DNA from 4 places in the Streptomyces sp. NPDC104309 genome. Region 2 is predicted to be linked to each of the others. Evidence: riboswitches for the same ligand, from Rfam matches in the RefSeq annotation. Region 2 holds a riboswitch; each other region holds the start of a gene.
The links. A riboswitch is a leader RNA that binds a small molecule or an ion and turns the genes downstream of it on or off. The one in region 2 is predicted to bind cobalamin.
Positions count from the first base shown of each region.

Region 1: it holds a riboswitch for cobalamin, as region 2 does, so the genes downstream of both, ACZ68L_RS19720 (prenyltransferase/squalene oxidase repeat-containing protein) here and ACZ68L_RS22285 (CbtB domain-containing protein) in region 2, are expected to answer to the same signal.
Region 3: it holds a riboswitch for cobalamin, as region 2 does, so the genes downstream of both, ACZ68L_RS39960 (ATP-binding cassette domain-containing protein) here and ACZ68L_RS22285 (CbtB domain-containing protein) in region 2, are expected to answer to the same signal.
Region 4: it holds a riboswitch for cobalamin, as region 2 does, so the genes downstream of both, ACZ68L_RS11970 (ABC transporter substrate-binding protein) here and ACZ68L_RS22285 (CbtB domain-containing protein) in region 2, are expected to answer to the same signal.

Region 1 is NZ_JBVJMV010000012.1:182,726-186,775, reverse strand. Features, by position in the region: gene ACZ68L_RS19730 (energy-coupling factor transporter transmembrane component T) at 1-42, opposite strand, end outside; gene ACZ68L_RS19725 (SCO2322 family protein) at 39-725, opposite strand; gene ACZ68L_RS19720 (prenyltransferase/squalene oxidase repeat-containing protein) at 722-1,996, opposite strand; cobalamin riboswitch at 2,105-2,239, opposite strand; gene ACZ68L_RS19715 (MBL fold metallo-hydrolase) at 2,484-3,539, opposite strand; gene ACZ68L_RS19710 (lipocalin-like domain-containing protein) at 3,921-4,050, opposite strand, start outside.
Region 2 is NZ_JBVJMV010000014.1:217,559-221,608, forward strand. Features, by position in the region: gene metE (5-methyltetrahydropteroyltriglutamate--homocysteine S-methyltransferase) at 1-709, opposite strand, end outside; cobalamin riboswitch at 875-1,092, opposite strand; gene ACZ68L_RS22280 (histidine phosphatase family protein) at 1,118-1,747, opposite strand; adenosylcobalamin (AdoCbl) riboswitch at 1,870-1,963, shown strand; gene ACZ68L_RS22285 (CbtB domain-containing protein) at 2,009-2,224, shown strand; gene ACZ68L_RS22290 (CbtA family protein) at 2,253-3,023, shown strand; gene ACZ68L_RS22295 (GNAT family N-acetyltransferase) at 3,137-3,646, opposite strand; gene ACZ68L_RS22300 (SDR family oxidoreductase) at 3,875-4,050, shown strand, end outside.
Region 3 is NZ_JBVJMV010000051.1:36,235-40,284, reverse strand. Features, by position in the region: gene ACZ68L_RS39965 (beta-ketoacyl-[acyl-carrier-protein] synthase family protein) at 1-849, shown strand, start outside; cobalamin riboswitch at 930-1,118, shown strand; partial or broken gene ACZ68L_RS39960 (ATP-binding cassette domain-containing protein) at 1,165-1,482, shown strand; gene ACZ68L_RS39955 (PRC and DUF2382 domain-containing protein) at 1,577-2,659, opposite strand; gene ACZ68L_RS39950 (cytochrome P450 family protein) at 3,225-4,050, shown strand, end outside.
Region 4 is NZ_JBVJMV010000006.1:331,357-335,406, forward strand. Features, by position in the region: gene ACZ68L_RS11960 (ABC transporter ATP-binding protein) at 1-64, opposite strand, end outside; gene ACZ68L_RS11965 (FecCD family ABC transporter permease) at 61-1,116, opposite strand; gene ACZ68L_RS11970 (ABC transporter substrate-binding protein) at 1,113-2,099, opposite strand; cobalamin riboswitch at 2,139-2,290, opposite strand; gene ACZ68L_RS11975 (hypothetical protein) at 2,453-2,986, shown strand; gene ACZ68L_RS11980 (HAD-IC family P-type ATPase) at 3,105-4,050, shown strand, end outside.

The sequences.
Region 1 (4,050 bases), on a different contig from region 2:
GCCGGTGGCGCCGGTCACCCGGCCGCTGGTCGGGGCGGTCATCCGCGGCGGCGGCGGGCCTGCACGACTGCGGCGATGCCGAGGACGAGAACGGCGCCGACGCCGACGAGCACCCCGGCGGACGGCCCGCCACCGGAGCCGCCCGAACCGGCGGAGGCGGCAGCGGGGGCGGAGGCGCCCGGGGACGCCGCAGCGGAGGGCTTCGCGTGCCCGTCGCCCGCGACCTGTTCCCCACAGCCCGAGCCCGGATAGCCGGAGATGGCACAGAGCAACGCGTCGCTGCTGTACCGCAGCGGTTTGGCCACCGAGGCGAGTGCCTCGGCGGTGCTCGCGTCCGGGGCGACCCGCGCGCACGCGGTGCGCGGCGCGGGCGGCGTCTCGCCGGCCGGGGCGTCCGCCGCCGTGCCCGGGTCGATGACCAGCGCGATCCGCTTGGTGCCGGCCTCGGCCGGGGTGTCCGCGCAGATCTTCGCGAAGTCGGGGGAGCGGCGCGGCTTCGCCGAGTCCTGGGAGTCCTCGCTCACCGAGAACCGGAAGCCCTGCACCGTGCCGTCGTCGGGCCGGACCAGGGACGGGCCCTGGGTGGCGTACGTCCAGCCGGTGCCGGAGCCCTCCCAGAACGACCAGTACCGGTACCCGGCCGCCTGGGCCGTCCCCGCGCCGAGCACGGCCAGGACGGCGCCCAGGGCCACCAGCAGCGCGGTGGCCCTTCCCGCGCGCCTCACAGCTGCCGGTTCTTGCGCCGGCCGCTGATCAGGAAGGCCGCGGCCGCGGCGACGACGAGGCCGATGCCGATGAACCACCACACGCCACCGATCACGTCGTCGCCGCTGTGCACCTGGTCCTTCTCCGTGGCCTCGTACCCGGTGTCGGCCGACGGGTCGGGCGTCGTGACGGCCGCGGGCGCGGGACCGGTCGCGTTCAGCCGGTCGACCAGGTCGACGCCGTTGAAGTCGCGGGCGTCGGCGCCGGTCGCGTGCGCGGCCAGGACCAGCTGCGCGTAGGCGGCGGGGCCGTTCTGCTCGGCCCAGGGGCCGGAGTTCTTCTTCAGCCAGGCCATGGCTTTGGCGGCCTTGTCCTGGTGGCCCGCGGCGGACAGGGCGACGACCGCGTCCGCGGTGTTGCCGAAGTCGGGCTGCGGGGTGGTGTCGGTGGCGCCGGGCATCGGGGCCAGGTCGAGGTGGCCGCTCGTGGCGAGGGTGTTCGCGAGGTAGTGGGCGCCGTTCTGGGCGGCCTGCTCGGGCGTGAGACCGGACCCCGGGTGGCAGCTGGTCCCCTTGACCGCGGCGTTGTTCCCGACGGCCAGGGCCTTGCCCATCGCGCCGAGCACGGCGGCGGCGGTGGCGTCCGCGTTGGCGGCGAGCTTGCCGGCCTTGTCGGGCTGGTAGGCGAAGGCGCCGCCGTCCTTGCCGCCGCACGGGATCGCGAGCGCGAGCAGCGGGGAGTAGGGGGTCTTGCCGCCCGGGGTGGTGATGTCCGCGAGCCGCTGGCCCTGCCGGGCGAGGGCGCCGATCACCAGCGAGGTGGAGTTGGCGTCGCTGGGCGCGCCGGCGGTGTAGCCCCAGCCGCCGTCCTCGTTCTGTACGGACTTCAGCCAGCGGACCGAGTTGTTCACGGTGTCGCGGTGCCCGCCCACCTCGACGAACGCCTGGACGGCGGCCGCGGTGGCGTTGGTGTCCAGCACGGTCTTCTCGGTGCAGGGCTGGGAGACGTCGGGCCGGTACGCGGCGTAGGCGCCGTTGCCGCACTGCTGGGCGATCAGCCAGTCCACGGACTTCGTGGCGGGCGTGACGCCCTCCAGACGCTGGGCGAGAAAGGCCAGCGACTGCCGCCAGACACCGTCGTACGTCGGGTCCTTCGTGCCGTACAGCCCGGACGGCAGGGCGAGGGACGGCGAGGGGGAGGGGGACGGCGCCGCCACCGCGACCGGGGCAGCGGCCGCACAGAGCACGGCGGCGGTGGCGGCGAGCGTTGCCGCGCTGCGGCGTACGGTCATGGTGGGCGGTGCCTCTCCTGTGGGGAACCGGGCACAGGCACGCTCAGGCACCAGGCTCCGGCTCCGTATACCTCGACGGTGCCGACCACCGGGGTTCCGGTGGTCGTGAGCCGGTCACGACCGCGGACAGGGCATTCCGGCTCACCGTCTGCGACGACGGTTCACGGTTGCGTGGTCAGCGCCGGATTCGCACCGGCTTCCCCCTGAACGGGCATGATGACGACCCGCACACTCTACCGGGCGGGGCCGGACGGGTTCCGGGGCCGTCCCTGGGGCTCGTTCCGGACGGGACGGGCGCGTCGGCTCGTCGCGGCCCCGAGGGTCCCGGCGGGCGACGGCTTCACCGCGTTCGCCGGAAGCCGGGCCCGTATGCGAACCGGGCCCGTGCGGGAGCCGGGGTGCCGGGGAGAGGGCGAACGAGCCCCCTGCCCGGCGGCCCGCTGCCCGGCGGCCTGCCGCGCCCTTCGCACCGCGACGGCCGCGCCCTTCACACCGCGATGTACGTCACCGGCTTGCTCCCCGCCACCGCCTCCGCGCGCCCCAGCCTGACCAGGCGCCGCAGATGCGCCTCGGCCTCCGAGACGGCGATGTTCCGCGAACCGTGCGCGATCTGCTCCCACGGCCGGTTCCACTCCATCCGCTCGGCCAGCTCCCACGGCGTGAGCGGCGTGGCCAGCAGCTTGAGCAGTCCGGTGAGGCGTTCCTCGTGATGGTCCAGGAGCTCCCGTACCCGCCCCGCGGCGTCCGTGAACGCGTACTGATGGGCGGGCAGCACCTCCGCCACGCCGAGCCGGCCGATGTGCTCCAGCGAGCCGAGGTAGTCACCGATGGGGTCTCCCCCGGCGGAAGGGGCGGTGCCCGGCGCGGCGTCCGGGTCCTCGTACAGCCCGATGTGCGGGCTGATCCCCGGCAGCAGATGATCTCCCGAGAACAGCCGTCCCCGGCCCGGCAGATTCCCCGGATGCTCCTCCTCCAGATGCAGACAGACATGACCGGGCGTGTGTCCCGGAGTCCAGATCGCCCGCAGTTCGCGGCCCGCCAGGCCGAGGAGCTCGCCCGGAACGATCTCCCGGTCCGGGAGCGCGGACCGCAGCCCCGGCAGGGTGCGCATCCGGCCGTCCTCGACCGCGGCCCGCAGCGGTGCGAGATGCTCCTGGGGCGCACCGACGGCGGTGAGCTTCGTCAGGAGGTACGACAGCCAGGTGCCGGGCCGGGCCTCACGGGTGCGGCGCACGATCGCGGCGTCCGCCGCGTGCATGGCGATCCAGGCCCCGGACGCCTCGCGCACCTGACCGGAGAGGCCGTGGTGGTCGGGGTGGTGGTGGGTGATGACCACCCCGTGGATGTCGCCGATGCCCGTACCGATCGCGTCGAGCCCGGCGGTGAGGGTGTCCCACGCCTCCGGATCGTCCCAGCCCGTGTCGATCAGGACCGGCCCGCGATCGGTGTCGAGGACATGGACGAGGGTGTGGCCGAGCGGATTGTCCGGGATGGGGACCTTGATGCTGTGCACGCCCCCGCCATGGTCGGTCACCTGCGTCATGGGCTCCCCATCTCTCGTCGAGGCCTGGTCGGCGCACCGGACGTACGGCCGTGCGGCGCACCGCGCCCACTGTAACGAGAACTTGTTTCAGTAGTAGCCCTGGTCGACCATCTGTCCGTACACCCATCTGCCCGGCGCACCCGGGGAGTTCGGCGCGCACGAGACCGCGGGACGGCCGCCGCCGGCTCGCGGGACGGCCGCGCCGGTGGGTACCGGGCGCGGGCCGCCCCTTGTTTCCGCCCGTGGCCCGCGTGCGTCGTGCGCCGTGCGGGCCGCGGCTCCCGCGTCGGCGCGGGGTGGTCCGGACAGCCGGAGCCCCGCGCCGGGCGGTGGATCCGGGGTCACCGGCCGGACGGCCGGTGACCCCGGATCACTCGTCGCTCAGGCGGCGTCCGCGGCCGGCCGGTGCCACACGAGCTGCGGGGTGCGCGCGCCGTCGCCGGTTCCCTCGGTCGGGGGGACCAGAGTTAATCGGTCCCCCTCCACCCGCCACCGGCGCTCCTGCGTGGTG
Region 2 (4,050 bases):
AACGGTAGGCGTGTGCGGTGGCGCTGAGCTCCGCCGCGGTGCGGTCCTGGACCAGGGCCGGCTCGTCGAGCTGCACCCACCGGGCACCGGCCGCGCGCAGATCGGCCAGCACCTCCGCGTACACCGGCAGCAGCCGGTCGAGCAGGGTCAGCGGTTCGAAGTCGGCGGCGACGCCCGGAGCGGGCTTGGCCAGCAACAGATATGTCACCGGGCCGACGAGCACCGGCCGGGGGCTGAGCCCGAGGGCCAGCGCCTCCTCGAACTCCGCGACCTGCTTGGTGGAGTCGGCGGTGAAGACAGTGTCGGGACCGAGCTCCGGCACCAGGTAGTGGTAGTTCGTGTCGAACCACTTGGTCATTTCGAGCGGCGCCACGTCCTGCGTACCGCGCGCCATCGCGAAATAGCCGTCCAGCCCGTCGGCTTCGACGGCGTCGCGGTGCCTGGCGGGTACGGCACCCACCATCACGCTGGTGTCCAGTACGTGGTCGTAGTACGAGAAGTCACCGGTCGGTACCTCGTGGATGCCGTCGTCGACGAGCCGGAGCCAGTTGGCGCGGCGCAGGCCGGCGGCGGTCTCCCGCAGGCCGGCCGCGGTGACACGGCCCTTCCAGTACCCCTCGACGGCCCTCTTCAGTTCCCGGTCTCCCCCTTGGCGGGGACAGCCGTACACGGTGGCCCGGGCTGCCGCGGCTGCGGACTTGCTGGTCACGGAACTCTCCTTCGCGAGCGTGTGTCCTGGTACGACCCCGGGACGTGCCGAAGGCGCGAAGGGAGGACGGAGCGGACCGAACCGTCGCGTCGTGCCGACGCGCCTGCCCTGCCCGATCCGTACGCCGACCCGCCCACGAGGTCACCGGGATCACCGTGCGCGTCCGACGCGCACGGGCAGTGGCAGGTCTTCGGACTCGCGGGCACGTCTCGCGTACGAGACACCTACTGGCCGTCGCTTCCCGGAGCCCGTCTCGGGTCCAGTGCTTGATGACGGCGGTCGTTCCCACTCACCGCTGCGGGGCAGTCCCGGATTCCCACCGGGTTCCCTCTTGCGACGCGCCTGTCTGGCGGACAGGGCGAACCAGCTGCCCCATCAGACTATGCGCTGACTACGGTCGCCGGCACCTCAGTTGTCCCGGGGAGTGGTGGCGGAGCGAGGATGCCGGTGCCGCGGAGCGGGGGACAGCGGCTGACCGCAGCGCAGGTTCCACCGTCCCGACCGACCGCTGAGTCCGGTCAGGGTGAGCGGGGCGACATCCAGCCGCCAGAACGCCTCCGCCGGCAGAGCGAGCGCCCGTACGACCACCGCCCGCACCACGGCGGGCTCGACGACCGCCAGCACACGGCCGCCCTCCTCGCCGTACCCGGACTCCAGTGAGTCCAGCAGGCCGCCGATCCTGGCGCAGAACTCCAGCAACGATTCGCCGCCGTGCGGGGCCGCCGACGGATCGGTCATCCAGAGCGACACCGCGTCCGGCTCGACGCCGCTCACCTCGGCCAGCCGCCGCCCGCTCCAGCGGCCCATGTCCCAGCCACGGACCGCGGGTTCGGGCCTGGCGCGCAACCCCAGCGCGTCGGCGGTCCCGGCACACCGTTCGGACGGCCCGCGCACATACCGATCGGCCGAGGGCACCGCCGCCGCGGCGGCGCGGGCCCGCCGGGCCCCGGCCGCGTCGAGCGCGGCGTCGTCGTCGAAGCGGGCCTCGCGCAGCGCGGCGTTGAGTGCCGGTGAGATCAGCATCACCTGTACCGTCATGAACCGGTCAACTCCCTGAACCGTGGCCTCTCGCGTGCGCTCACCATGGCATGCGGGCGTCGCGGCCCCGCCGACGGGACCGTGGCCCTGCCCGCTCCCAGGAGGTATCGTCCGACGGACATGACGAAGGTGTGACGGAAGTCCGGTGAGAATCCGGCACGGTCGCGCCACTGTGTACCCGTACCCGTACGGGAAGTCAGACCCAGCACCTTCGTCTCAGGCACCACGATCGGGACGCGTGTTCCCTCAGGAGGTTCTGCCATGGCACAGAGTGCTGCCCCCGCCACCGCCGTACCGGCGATCACCCCCATCTCCCTGAAGTCCATCGCCCCTTGGGCGGTCTTCTTCGGCATCCTCATGCTCGTACTGCTGTACTTCGTCGGCGCGGAACAGGGCGCCACCGCGGTCATCTCCGGCGAGGGTGTCCACGAGTGGGTCCACGACGGTCGCCATCTCCTCGGTTTCCCCTGCCACTGACGTACCGTCCGATCCTGGGGAAGACCTCATGAACTCCATATCTGTCAGAGCCCTGCTCGTCCGCGGCATGCTGGCCGGCCTCGCCGCGGGCGCGCTCGCGCTGCTCGTCGCCTACCTGCTCGGTGAGTCCCGGGTGGACGCGGCCATCGCCCTCGAAGAGTCGCACAGTCATGACCACGGCGGCGGTGAGGAACTCGTCAGCCGCGCCGTGCAGTCCACCGCGGGTCTTGCCACCGGTGTGCTCGTCTTCGGTGTGGCGATCGGCGGGATCGCCGCCCTCGTCTTCTGCTACGCCCTGGGCCGGATCGGCCGATTCGGCCCACGGGCCACGGCGGCCCTGATCGCGGGTGCCGCCCTGCTGACGGTGTACGTCGTGCCGTTCCTGAAGTACCCGGCCAACCCGCCGGCCGTCGGCAACCCCGACACCATCGGCCGCCGCACCGCCCTGTTCTTCCTGATGGTCGCCCTCAGTGTGCTGCTGGCGGTCGCCGCCGTCATCCTCGGCAAGCGGCTGGCTCCCCGCCTGGGCAACTGGAACGCGACGATCGCCGCATCGGCCGCCTACGCGGTCGTGATCGGGGTCGCCTATGCGTTCCTGCCGTCGTTCAACGAGGTGGGAAGGGATTTCCCGGCTACCCTGCTCTGGGAGTTCCGGCTCGCCACCCTCGCGGTACAGGCCACCCTCTGGGTGACCTTTGGTCTCGTCTTCGGCCACCTGACGGAACGGCTTCTCGTACCGAGGGCCGGCACCGTCGCGACGGGAGGCGGTACGGCGAACCGGGCCGCCGCAGCCGGCTGACCGGCGTACCACTACTCACCACCAGCGGACATCGGAACCCGCCGGGAGCCTCCCCGGCGGGTTCCGCCGTCCTGCCAGGCGCGGCCGTCCCCGGGGAACGGACGGTCGCGTACTCACTGCTCCTTGCCCTGTCGACCCCAGTCGATCCGGTAGTACTTCAGCTTCGCGTCCTCCTTCACCAGGCGCATGCCGACGGCTGTCATGACGTGCTGCGACGCGAGGTTGTCCAGGTCGGTGTCACCGTGGACACAGATCACCCCCTGCTCGCGGGCGAACAGCAGCAGCGCCCGCAGCGCCTCGGAGGCGTAACCCCTTCCCTGAACCGAGGGAACGAGGCCGTAGCCGATCGTGACGTGCCCGTTCTCGTCCGGGGCGCCGTGGAATCCCAGCCCGCCGATCACGACTCCGTCCTCACGGCGACATATCTCGTACGAGCCGAACGGGCTGGGATCACCCGTCGTCGCGCAGGCGTCGAGGAAGCGCTCCGCCGCGGCCGTCTCGCCGGCGGACGGGTATCCCGGCGCCCAGTCGGCCCCCTCGCCCGGTGTGCCCGCCATTACCCGCAAGGCGTCGGAGGCGCTCATCAGGCGGAGCAGGAGGCGGGGAGTCTCAAGATCGGTCATGACCGAGTGAAGTATCACGAGGGGCGGGCGGACGGCATCCGGATTGTCCGGGACGAGTGTCCGGCGAGCGGCGAGCGGCGGGACGGGGTCGTGCGGGGTCCTGTGGGGCCGGGAGAGCGCTGCGCGTAGCGCTGCTACGAACGAGGTAGCGTTGCTAACTTCCTGGTGTTGGCGTTGATCACGTCGGGTTGGTGAACGCACCAGCCGCCTGGAACGGGGAGCACCGTCATGAGCGAGCAGCCCACCACCGCGCGCCGGGTGGCGATCGTCACCGGGGGATCCCGGGGCATCGGCCGCGAGAGCGCCGAGCGGCTGGCGTTGGACGGTTTCGCCGTCGTCATCAACTACGCGGGAAACCGGACCGAGGCCGAGTCGGCGGCGGCGGCGATCACCGAGGAGGGCGG
Region 3 (4,050 bases), on a different contig from region 2:
GACGCCACCTCTCCGTCGGGCATCCTGCTCACCATTCCGAACATGCCGGCGGCCGAGATCGCGATCCAGCTGCGGGCCACCGGTCCCAGCCTGGCGCCGTGCACGGCCTGTTCGTCCGGCGTCACCGCCCTGTCCGTCGCCCGCGATCTGCTGATCACGGGGCAGTGCGACATCGCGATCGCCGGAGCCACCGAGTCGATCGTCTACCCGGCCGCCATGGCCGGGTTCGCCCGATCCGGAGCCGGGGCCCGGCGGGACGGCGACGCTGCCGGGCAGTGCCGGCCCTTCGCGGCCGACCGGGCCGGGCTGGTCATGGGTGAGGGCGCCGCCGTCATGGTGCTGGAACGGGCGGACGACGCCCGCGCCCGAGGGGCGGCACCGCGGGCGCTGGTCGCGGGCACCGGGGCCACCACCGACGCCCACCATCCCATCAGTCCGCATCCGTCCGGCGCGGTGGCCCGCAAGGCGGTGGAGATCGCGCTGCGCGACGCGGGCTGGGCGGCAGAGGACGTCGAGCACGTCAACGCACACGGCACGGCCACCCCGGTCAACGACGCCACCGAGGCCGCCCTCATCGCCCGGGTCTATCCGCACCGGCCGCCCGTCACCGCCCCGAAGGGCGTCCTGGGGCACTGCATGGGGGCGGCCGGGGCGATCGAGGCCGGACTGACCGTCCTGACGCTGCAACGCGCGGTCGTGCCGCCGATCGCCAATCTGGACGCACCGGCGCCCGAGTTCGACATCAACTGCGTCACCAAGTCCCCGCTGCGGCAGCCCATCCGGCGTGCCGTCAGTCACTCCTTCGGATTCGGCGGACACAACGCCGTGATCGCTCTTCAGCGCCCGTAGGCACCAGGCAGGTGGTGCGACGGGAAACGGCCCGGCGTACCACCGGCCACAACACCGCCCGTGAGCTGAGCAGAGGCCCGTGATGGCTGGCCGGAGCCAGTCGAACTCCACGAAGGGGCCAGGGAATCCGGCGAGAATCCGGAACTGACGCGCAGCGGTGAGGGGGGCGGGCGGGGCCACGGCCACTGGGAGCACCCTCGGGTGTCCTGGGAAGGCGTTTCGTCCGCAGGAACCCGAGTCCGAAGACCTGCCGGCACCTGCGGTCCGGTACCCGGCGCGGGACGCCGTACAACGGGCTCCGCGTATGGGCCCAGATCGCGCGCACTGGCCCAGCAACCGTGTGAACTGCTGCTCGACGCGCCGACGAACCACCTGGACATCCAGCACCAGCTGGAACTGATGTCACTGATCGCCTCGTTGCCCCTCACCGGTGTGATCGCTCTGTACGACCTCAATCTGTCCGCGATGTTCTGCGACCGGATCGTCGTCATGAAGCAGGGGCGCGTGGTGGCCGCCGGAACCCCCTCGGAAGTGATCACCGAGGAACTCATCGCCGATGTCTACCGGGTCAGCGCGCGGGTCGCTCCGGACGGCCCCGACGGGCGGCCCTCGGTGCGCTTCGTGCCCGAGCGCCCCGGCCGCCGACAGCGAGAGGGCGGACCCCGGCACACACGGGTCCGCCCCTCACTCATGGTTGCGCCGCGGCGGTACGCCACGGTGTGCGGGGTCAGCGGTGGCGTCCCCGGCCGAACTCGCCGCCCAGGTCCTTGCCACCGATGTCCTTGGAACCGATGCCCTTGCTGTCGGCGTAGTCGATCTGCTCCTTGCGGAGTTCGGCGGAGATCTCCTTCTGCTCGGTCACCCGCTTGGTCTCCATGCGGACCCGTTCGACGGGCACCGTCTCCTTGCGCATCGTGGCACGCTCGGCGTGCAGAGTGAGCTCGACATCCTGCTCACGGATGTCCGAACGCCCCGCCGCAGACCTGTCGCCGGGCTGAAGGGGTTCACGGATCACCCGCACCTCTTCGTGCGTCACCGGCACCGTCCTGGTGACGTTCTCGGTGACGACGTATTTGTGCAGACGGGCCTTGCCGCTCTCGTACTCCTCGGTGCCGATGAGCAGTTGCTCCTCGGAGCGGATCAGCTCCTCCTTGCCGCCCAGGTCGGCGGCGGACCGCTCGGAACCCGCCCCGGCGCCGACGAGTGGACGGGCCGCGCCGGCCGTCCCGGCATCGCCGCGAGTGCCCGAGCCCGTACCGGTGCCCGCGCCGGCCAGGCCGCTCGTCCGTGACGTGGTGGCCCGGGGGGTGCCGGCGCCGGTTGCCGGGGTTCCGGCCGCGGTCGGCCTGTCGCTCCCGGTCGTGCGCCCGGTGCCGGCCTCGCCCATGGCTCCGGCTCCGGCGGCTCCCGCCGCGCCCATGGCCGTGGTGCCGGTCCCGGACGTCGTCCTCCCGGTGTCCGCGCGGCCACTGAGCCTGGCGGTGGTGTTTCTGGCAAGGCCGTAATGGCGGTAGAGCTCTTCCTCCTCCGCCACCGACAGATGCGCGTCCGCGTCCACCCGGGGGGCTTCCTTGACGCGGTCCTTCGGATGTGAGATGTGCAGGTCGGAGCCCACACGACGAGCCCCCGCAAGAGGCACGAAACTCTCCTTCATGCCGAACAGGCCGGTCTTCACCGTGATCCAGTCCGGGCGGCCGGTGTTGTCGTCGACATACACCCGGCCCACACTGCCGATCTTCTCGCCGGCGTTGTCGTACACCGTCAGGCCGTCGAGCTCTCCGGAATCCGTGAAACCGTCAGCGGCTCCCATGACCGATTCCTCCTCGCCTGGGCGCGTCCTGTGGCTGGGTCCATCAGGGGAGGCGCGTCCGATTTCCATCGCGCCTCACCCGGATGGACGCTGCAACCTCCCCACCTGCGGAGCCCGTCCCCCGCATGCTCGGCGCCTCGGCGCTGGCCGCCCGTCACGGCGGTGCGCACGCCGCTCCCGCGTTAGGCCAATCGGGTGAGGTGCGGAGGCGTGGCGGGTGTGCGCCGTGCGCCCCACCCGAGCGGCGGCCGGACATGCGTCGAGGCGCCGCACGCTTCCGGGCGACCGCGGACGGTCGACCCGATACCGGGCGTCCGCGCGCCGTGCCGGGCGTGCCGCCGGACCGCGAATCCGCGCGCGCGGGGCGTACCGCCCCATGACGGGACCGAGCGGGGCCCCGTTCGCATACCGAGGTGTCCCCGTTCGGGACAACAGCCCTTCCCGTCGACGGCATCGCCCCTAGGATCGGCGAAATCGAACGGGTTGCCGTCCCCATCGCCCTCGGGTACCGCCCACCGGCCGACGACCGTCAGGAGAGTCCCCGTTGACCAGCACCCCGTACCGCATGGACCCGGCCGGCGGCTGCCCGCACGCGGACAACGCCGGGCTGCTCGCCCGAGGAGCCGTGGCATCCGTCGTGCTCCCGGGCGACGTGGCCGGGATGGCGGTCCTCGGACACGAGGCGCTCAAGGAGTTCCTCGCCCACCCCGACGTGGCCAAGGACGCACGCCACTTCACCGAGCTGGCCGAGGGACGCATCCCCGACGGCTGGCCGCTGAAGACATTCGCGACCGTGCGGGGCATGACGACGGCCGACGGCGAGGACCACCGGCGGCTGCGCTCACTGGTCGGCAAAGCGTTCACCGCACGGCGGGTCGAAGCGCTGCGGCCGCGGATCGAGACCGTCACCGCCGAACTGCTCGACGGCGTCGACCGTGCCGCCGCCGAGGGCGACGGCACGGTCGATCTGCGCGCCCGGTTCGCCCTGCCGCTGCCGATGGGCGTCATCTGCGACCTCCTCGGGGTCGACGCCCGGCACCAGGACCGGCTGCACCGTCTCTCGAACCAGGTGGTCGCTACCGACACCGGCCCCGAGGAGGCGATCGCCGCCAACAGGGAGCTGGTGGCCCTGCTTGCAGCGGTCGCCGCCGCCCGCGCGGTGCAGCCGGGCGACGATCTGACCAGCGCCCTGATCGCCGCCCGTGACGAAGGCGGTGGCCGACTCGGTCAGCAGGAGCTCATCGGCACCCTGCTCCTGATGATCATCGCGGGACACGAGACGACGCTGAACCTCGTCACCAACACCGTACGGGCCCTGTGCACCCACCCCGACCAGCTCGGGCTGGTGAGGTCCGGCCGGGCACGGTGGGCCGACGTGGTGGAGGAGACAC
Region 4 (4,050 bases), on a different contig from region 2:
GGCCGGCCACCTCGTAGCTGATCCCGTCGGCGGCGAGCGCCGCCGGGGACGGCGCCGGGCTCATCCGGTGATCCCTTCGGTACGGCTGGAACGGCGCAGCAGCCAGAGGAAGAACGGGCCGCCCACCAGTGCGGTGACCACCCCGGCGGGAATCTCCTCGGGGGCCGCCACAGTCCGCGCCAGCAGATCGGCCAGCAGCAGGAAGACCGCCCCGCCGAGCGCGGTCACCGGCAGCAGTCTGCGGTGGGACGCGCCGACGATCAGCCGGGCGGCGTGCGGGATCATCAGGCCGACGAAGCCGATCGCCCCGCTGTAGGCGACCAGTACGCCGACGATCAGCGACACCAGCACGAAGACCCCGCCCCGGAAACGTCCGGGGTCCAGGCCGAGGCTGCGGGCCCCCTCCTCCCCGGTCAGCAGCAGATCCAGCGGACGGGCCAGGCTGATCAGGAGTACGGCCCCGACGCCCAATACCACGGCGGGCAGGGCCAGTTCGTCCCAGCGGGCGCCGCCCAGGCCGCCCAGGGTCCAGAACAGGATCGCCCGCACCTGCTCGGCCCGGGAGGACAGCACCAGAATCAGGCTGGTGAACGCGGACAGCACATACTGGATCGCCACCCCGGCCAGAATCAGCCGACCGGTCGTCATGGTGCCGCCGCGCCGGGCCATCGCGTAGACGGCGACCAGTGCGGCCATGGACCCGGCGAACGCGGCGGCGGGCAGCGCCACATCGGCGGCGGCACCGGCGCCGACCCCCAGCACGATGACCACGACGGCGCCCGCCGACGCCCCGGAGGAGGCGCCCAGCAGAAACGGATCGGCCAGCGGGTTGCGCACCAGCGCCTGGAGCACCGCGCCCGACAGGGCCAGCCCGGCGCCGACGACGACCCCGAGCAGCACCCTGGGCAGCCGTACCTCCCACACGATCGTCTGGTACGCGCCGGTGCGTTCGCCGCCCAGCACCGTACGCACCACCTCGCCCGGCGGAATCCGTACCGGGCCGAGCGCCAGGCCGGCCACCGCCGCCGCGAGCAGCAGCACCGTGAGGACGCCGATCACGACGGGTGTCGAGCGGAGGACGGCCTTCAGGCGGGGGCGGGCGGACTCCGCGCTCACGGGGTACCGGGGTGCAGCTGCCCGGCCAGGTCCTGCACGGCGTCGGCGACCCGGACGCCGAGCACGGCCGAGGACAGCGGGAGTACCGCGAACCTCTTGTTCCTGATCGCCGGTACGTCCGCGAGCGCCGGGTCGTTCAGCAGCCGCTTCTTCTTGGCCGCGACCGTGGTGCCGCCGTAGTCGTAGATCACGACCACCTCGGGCCTGCGCTTGATGACCTGCTCCCAGGACACGTCGCCGAAGGTGCCATCGAGGTCCGCGAAGACGTTCCTGCCCCCGGCGAGCCGGACGATCTCGTTGCCGATGCCGTTGCCGCCCGCCGTGAACGCGGAGCTGTCGCCGGAGTCGTACACGAACACCGAGGGATGTGAGGAGCCCTTGAGCTCTGTCTCGACCGCCCTGATCTTCTGCCGCTCCTCGGCGATCAGCTTCCTGCCGCGCTCCGGTACGCCGAAGGTCCTGGCGACCTGGGTGATCTCGGTGGCGAGCTGATCGATACCGACCTTGCCCTTGGTGCAGTACTCGATGTTCAGCCGGGTGTTGATGCCGCTCTTCCGGAGCCCCGCCCGGTCCTGGCCCCTGGCCTTGTCGAAGGCGCTGCTGTAACCGCCGTAGACGAAGTCGGGGTTGGCACCGAGCAGCACCTCCTTGGAGGGGTACTCCTTCGCGAGCACCTTGGTTGTGGCGTATGCGGACCGGTACTTCGGCAGGATGCTGTCGTCCAGGTAGGCCGTCCCGGCCAGCCGGTCCTGGAGCCCGAGGGCCAGCATGATCTCGGTGGCGTGCTGGTTCATGGTGACAGCCCGCTTCGGCGGGGCGTCGAAGGTCGTCCTCGTACCGCAGTTGGTGACCGTGTAGGGGAAACCGTCGGCGGCCGGTGCGGCCTCTGTCCTGCCCTCGCCGCCCGTGCCGGAGCCACAGCCGGTGAGCGGCAGCAGAAGCAGCGGTATGAGCGCGAGTGGTACATGGCGGATCCGGAGCATGACCGAGCCTTTCCGGGGGATGTCCTCGTCCCCTGGCTGTACGGAGAAGGCGGCGCGGCCAGTGTCTGGCTTCCGGGCTGCTGCAGCCCGGTCACAGTGGCGGGACCGTACCGGATTCACACCGGTTTCCTGACGCGCGTCGCCTGAGATTTCGGGGCCCAGTCTGTCAGACCGCGGAATCAGCGAGCCCGTCAGTACAACGAGCCTGTCCGTACACCGCGCGTTTACGCTGCGTACCCATTCGGCTCCATCAGCGTTGCCGGGTATGCGGACGTTTGACACGATAGGTCGGAAGGTGAGGGATACGGCAGCGCGCCGCTGTCCGCCTCGCCAGCCTTTCGGAAGGAGCGATCATGGCTGTGAAGGCCGCTGGACGACGCTCCGGCGATACGAAGCCGGCGACGCATCCCGTCCAGGACGTTTTGGCACACCCCATGGAGACCATGACGACGGTCGTGGACAGAGTCCCGGGTGTCGAGGTGGTCAAGGGTGTCTTCGACGGCGTACTGGACTCCGTCGGAGTCGTCTCGCCGCACGCCCGGCGGGTCACGGCGTACGCCGGAGCCGGTCTGCTCGGTGCGGTGGGGTTGATCGAGTGGCCGGTGGCGGTCGCAGGCGCCGCGGTGGTGTGGCTGACCCAGCCGCGCCGTGAGGACGTGACCGAGGAGTCGGCAGGTGCCGGTCACGGGCTGCGGGCCAAGCAGGCGGCCCGGTCGGCCAAGGCGTCGACCGCTTCGACGGCTTCGCGGAAGCCCAAGTCGCCGGCGAAGGCTTCGGCCAAGACGTCGACGAAGGCGACCGGCGCGAAAGGGAAGGCGAAGGCCGGCCCGTCCGGGCAGCGCGGCAGCGCGCGAAAGCCTGCGGCAGCCGGGCGGAAGAAGAGCTGAACACCCTCAGCGTGCTTGATCGCCCGCTGCCCGTCGCCGGGTGGCAGGTTCGCTCACTCTCGGGCTCGAAGGCCCGGTCCCGCACAACGGCCTGACGACGAGCCCGTGAAGGTGAGAGATGCTGTCGCGTTTGCTGCCCCTGTTGCCCGTTGCAGAGCTGAGCAGCGCTCTTGCCACTGCCCCGGTCCGGGCCACTCGCCGTATGACACCATCGGCGTCGGCGGCGGGGCACGTGGCTACCGAGATCGTCAGCGCCGGTGTGCGGAGTGCGGTAGGTGGCGCGGCGGCCGTGTCGAGGGCGGGGCTGCTGTTCGGCAGGGCTGCCCGAAATGCCATGGCTCCTCAGGTCGGGTACTGGCACGCCGCATCGCGTATGCACCTCGCCCTGCACCACTCCCCGGACGCTCCGCTGAAGTCTGTGGCGCGTCTTGAGGACGCGGCCGCGAAGGTTGCTTCCGAGCTGTGCGAGCACCCCGACGTGGTGAGCGCCTATTGGGACGGGGGGCTGATGCGGCTCGTCGTACAGCTTGCCGAGGACGGGGCCGATGAGGATGTGGCGGACGCGGCGGCCGAATTGGCCGCCGGGCACGGTCTGGAGCAGGTCGGTGAGCCAACGCTGGCCCATGCACATCCGGGCGCTGCCGGCGGTGTGCGCGCGAGCTTGGTCGGCCTGGCGTGCGACGCCGTTGGGGTCGCCGCCGCGCTGACCGCGCGGAGCGCGCGCGTGCAGCAGGCGCCCCAGGCGGTATCGGCCGTGGCGACGCTGCTGCGGGAGGACTCGCGGGTGCGGGCCCTACTGCGCCGCTCGCTGGGCACCGACGGTACCGATCTGCTGCTCGCCGCGGCGTATGCGGCGGCCAACGGCGTCGGTCAGTCGCCCACACCGCTGCTGCTCGACGCGGCACTGCGGACCACCCAACTGGTGGCGGCCCTGGCTCGGCTCGCCGCGTTCGACGCGGTGCACGACGCGCTGTGCGAACCCAGTCGGCTGACAGTTGCCGGGAACGACATCGAGCGGCCGCCCCTGCGGGCCTGCCCGGGGGAGGAGTACGCCGACGCCGCGG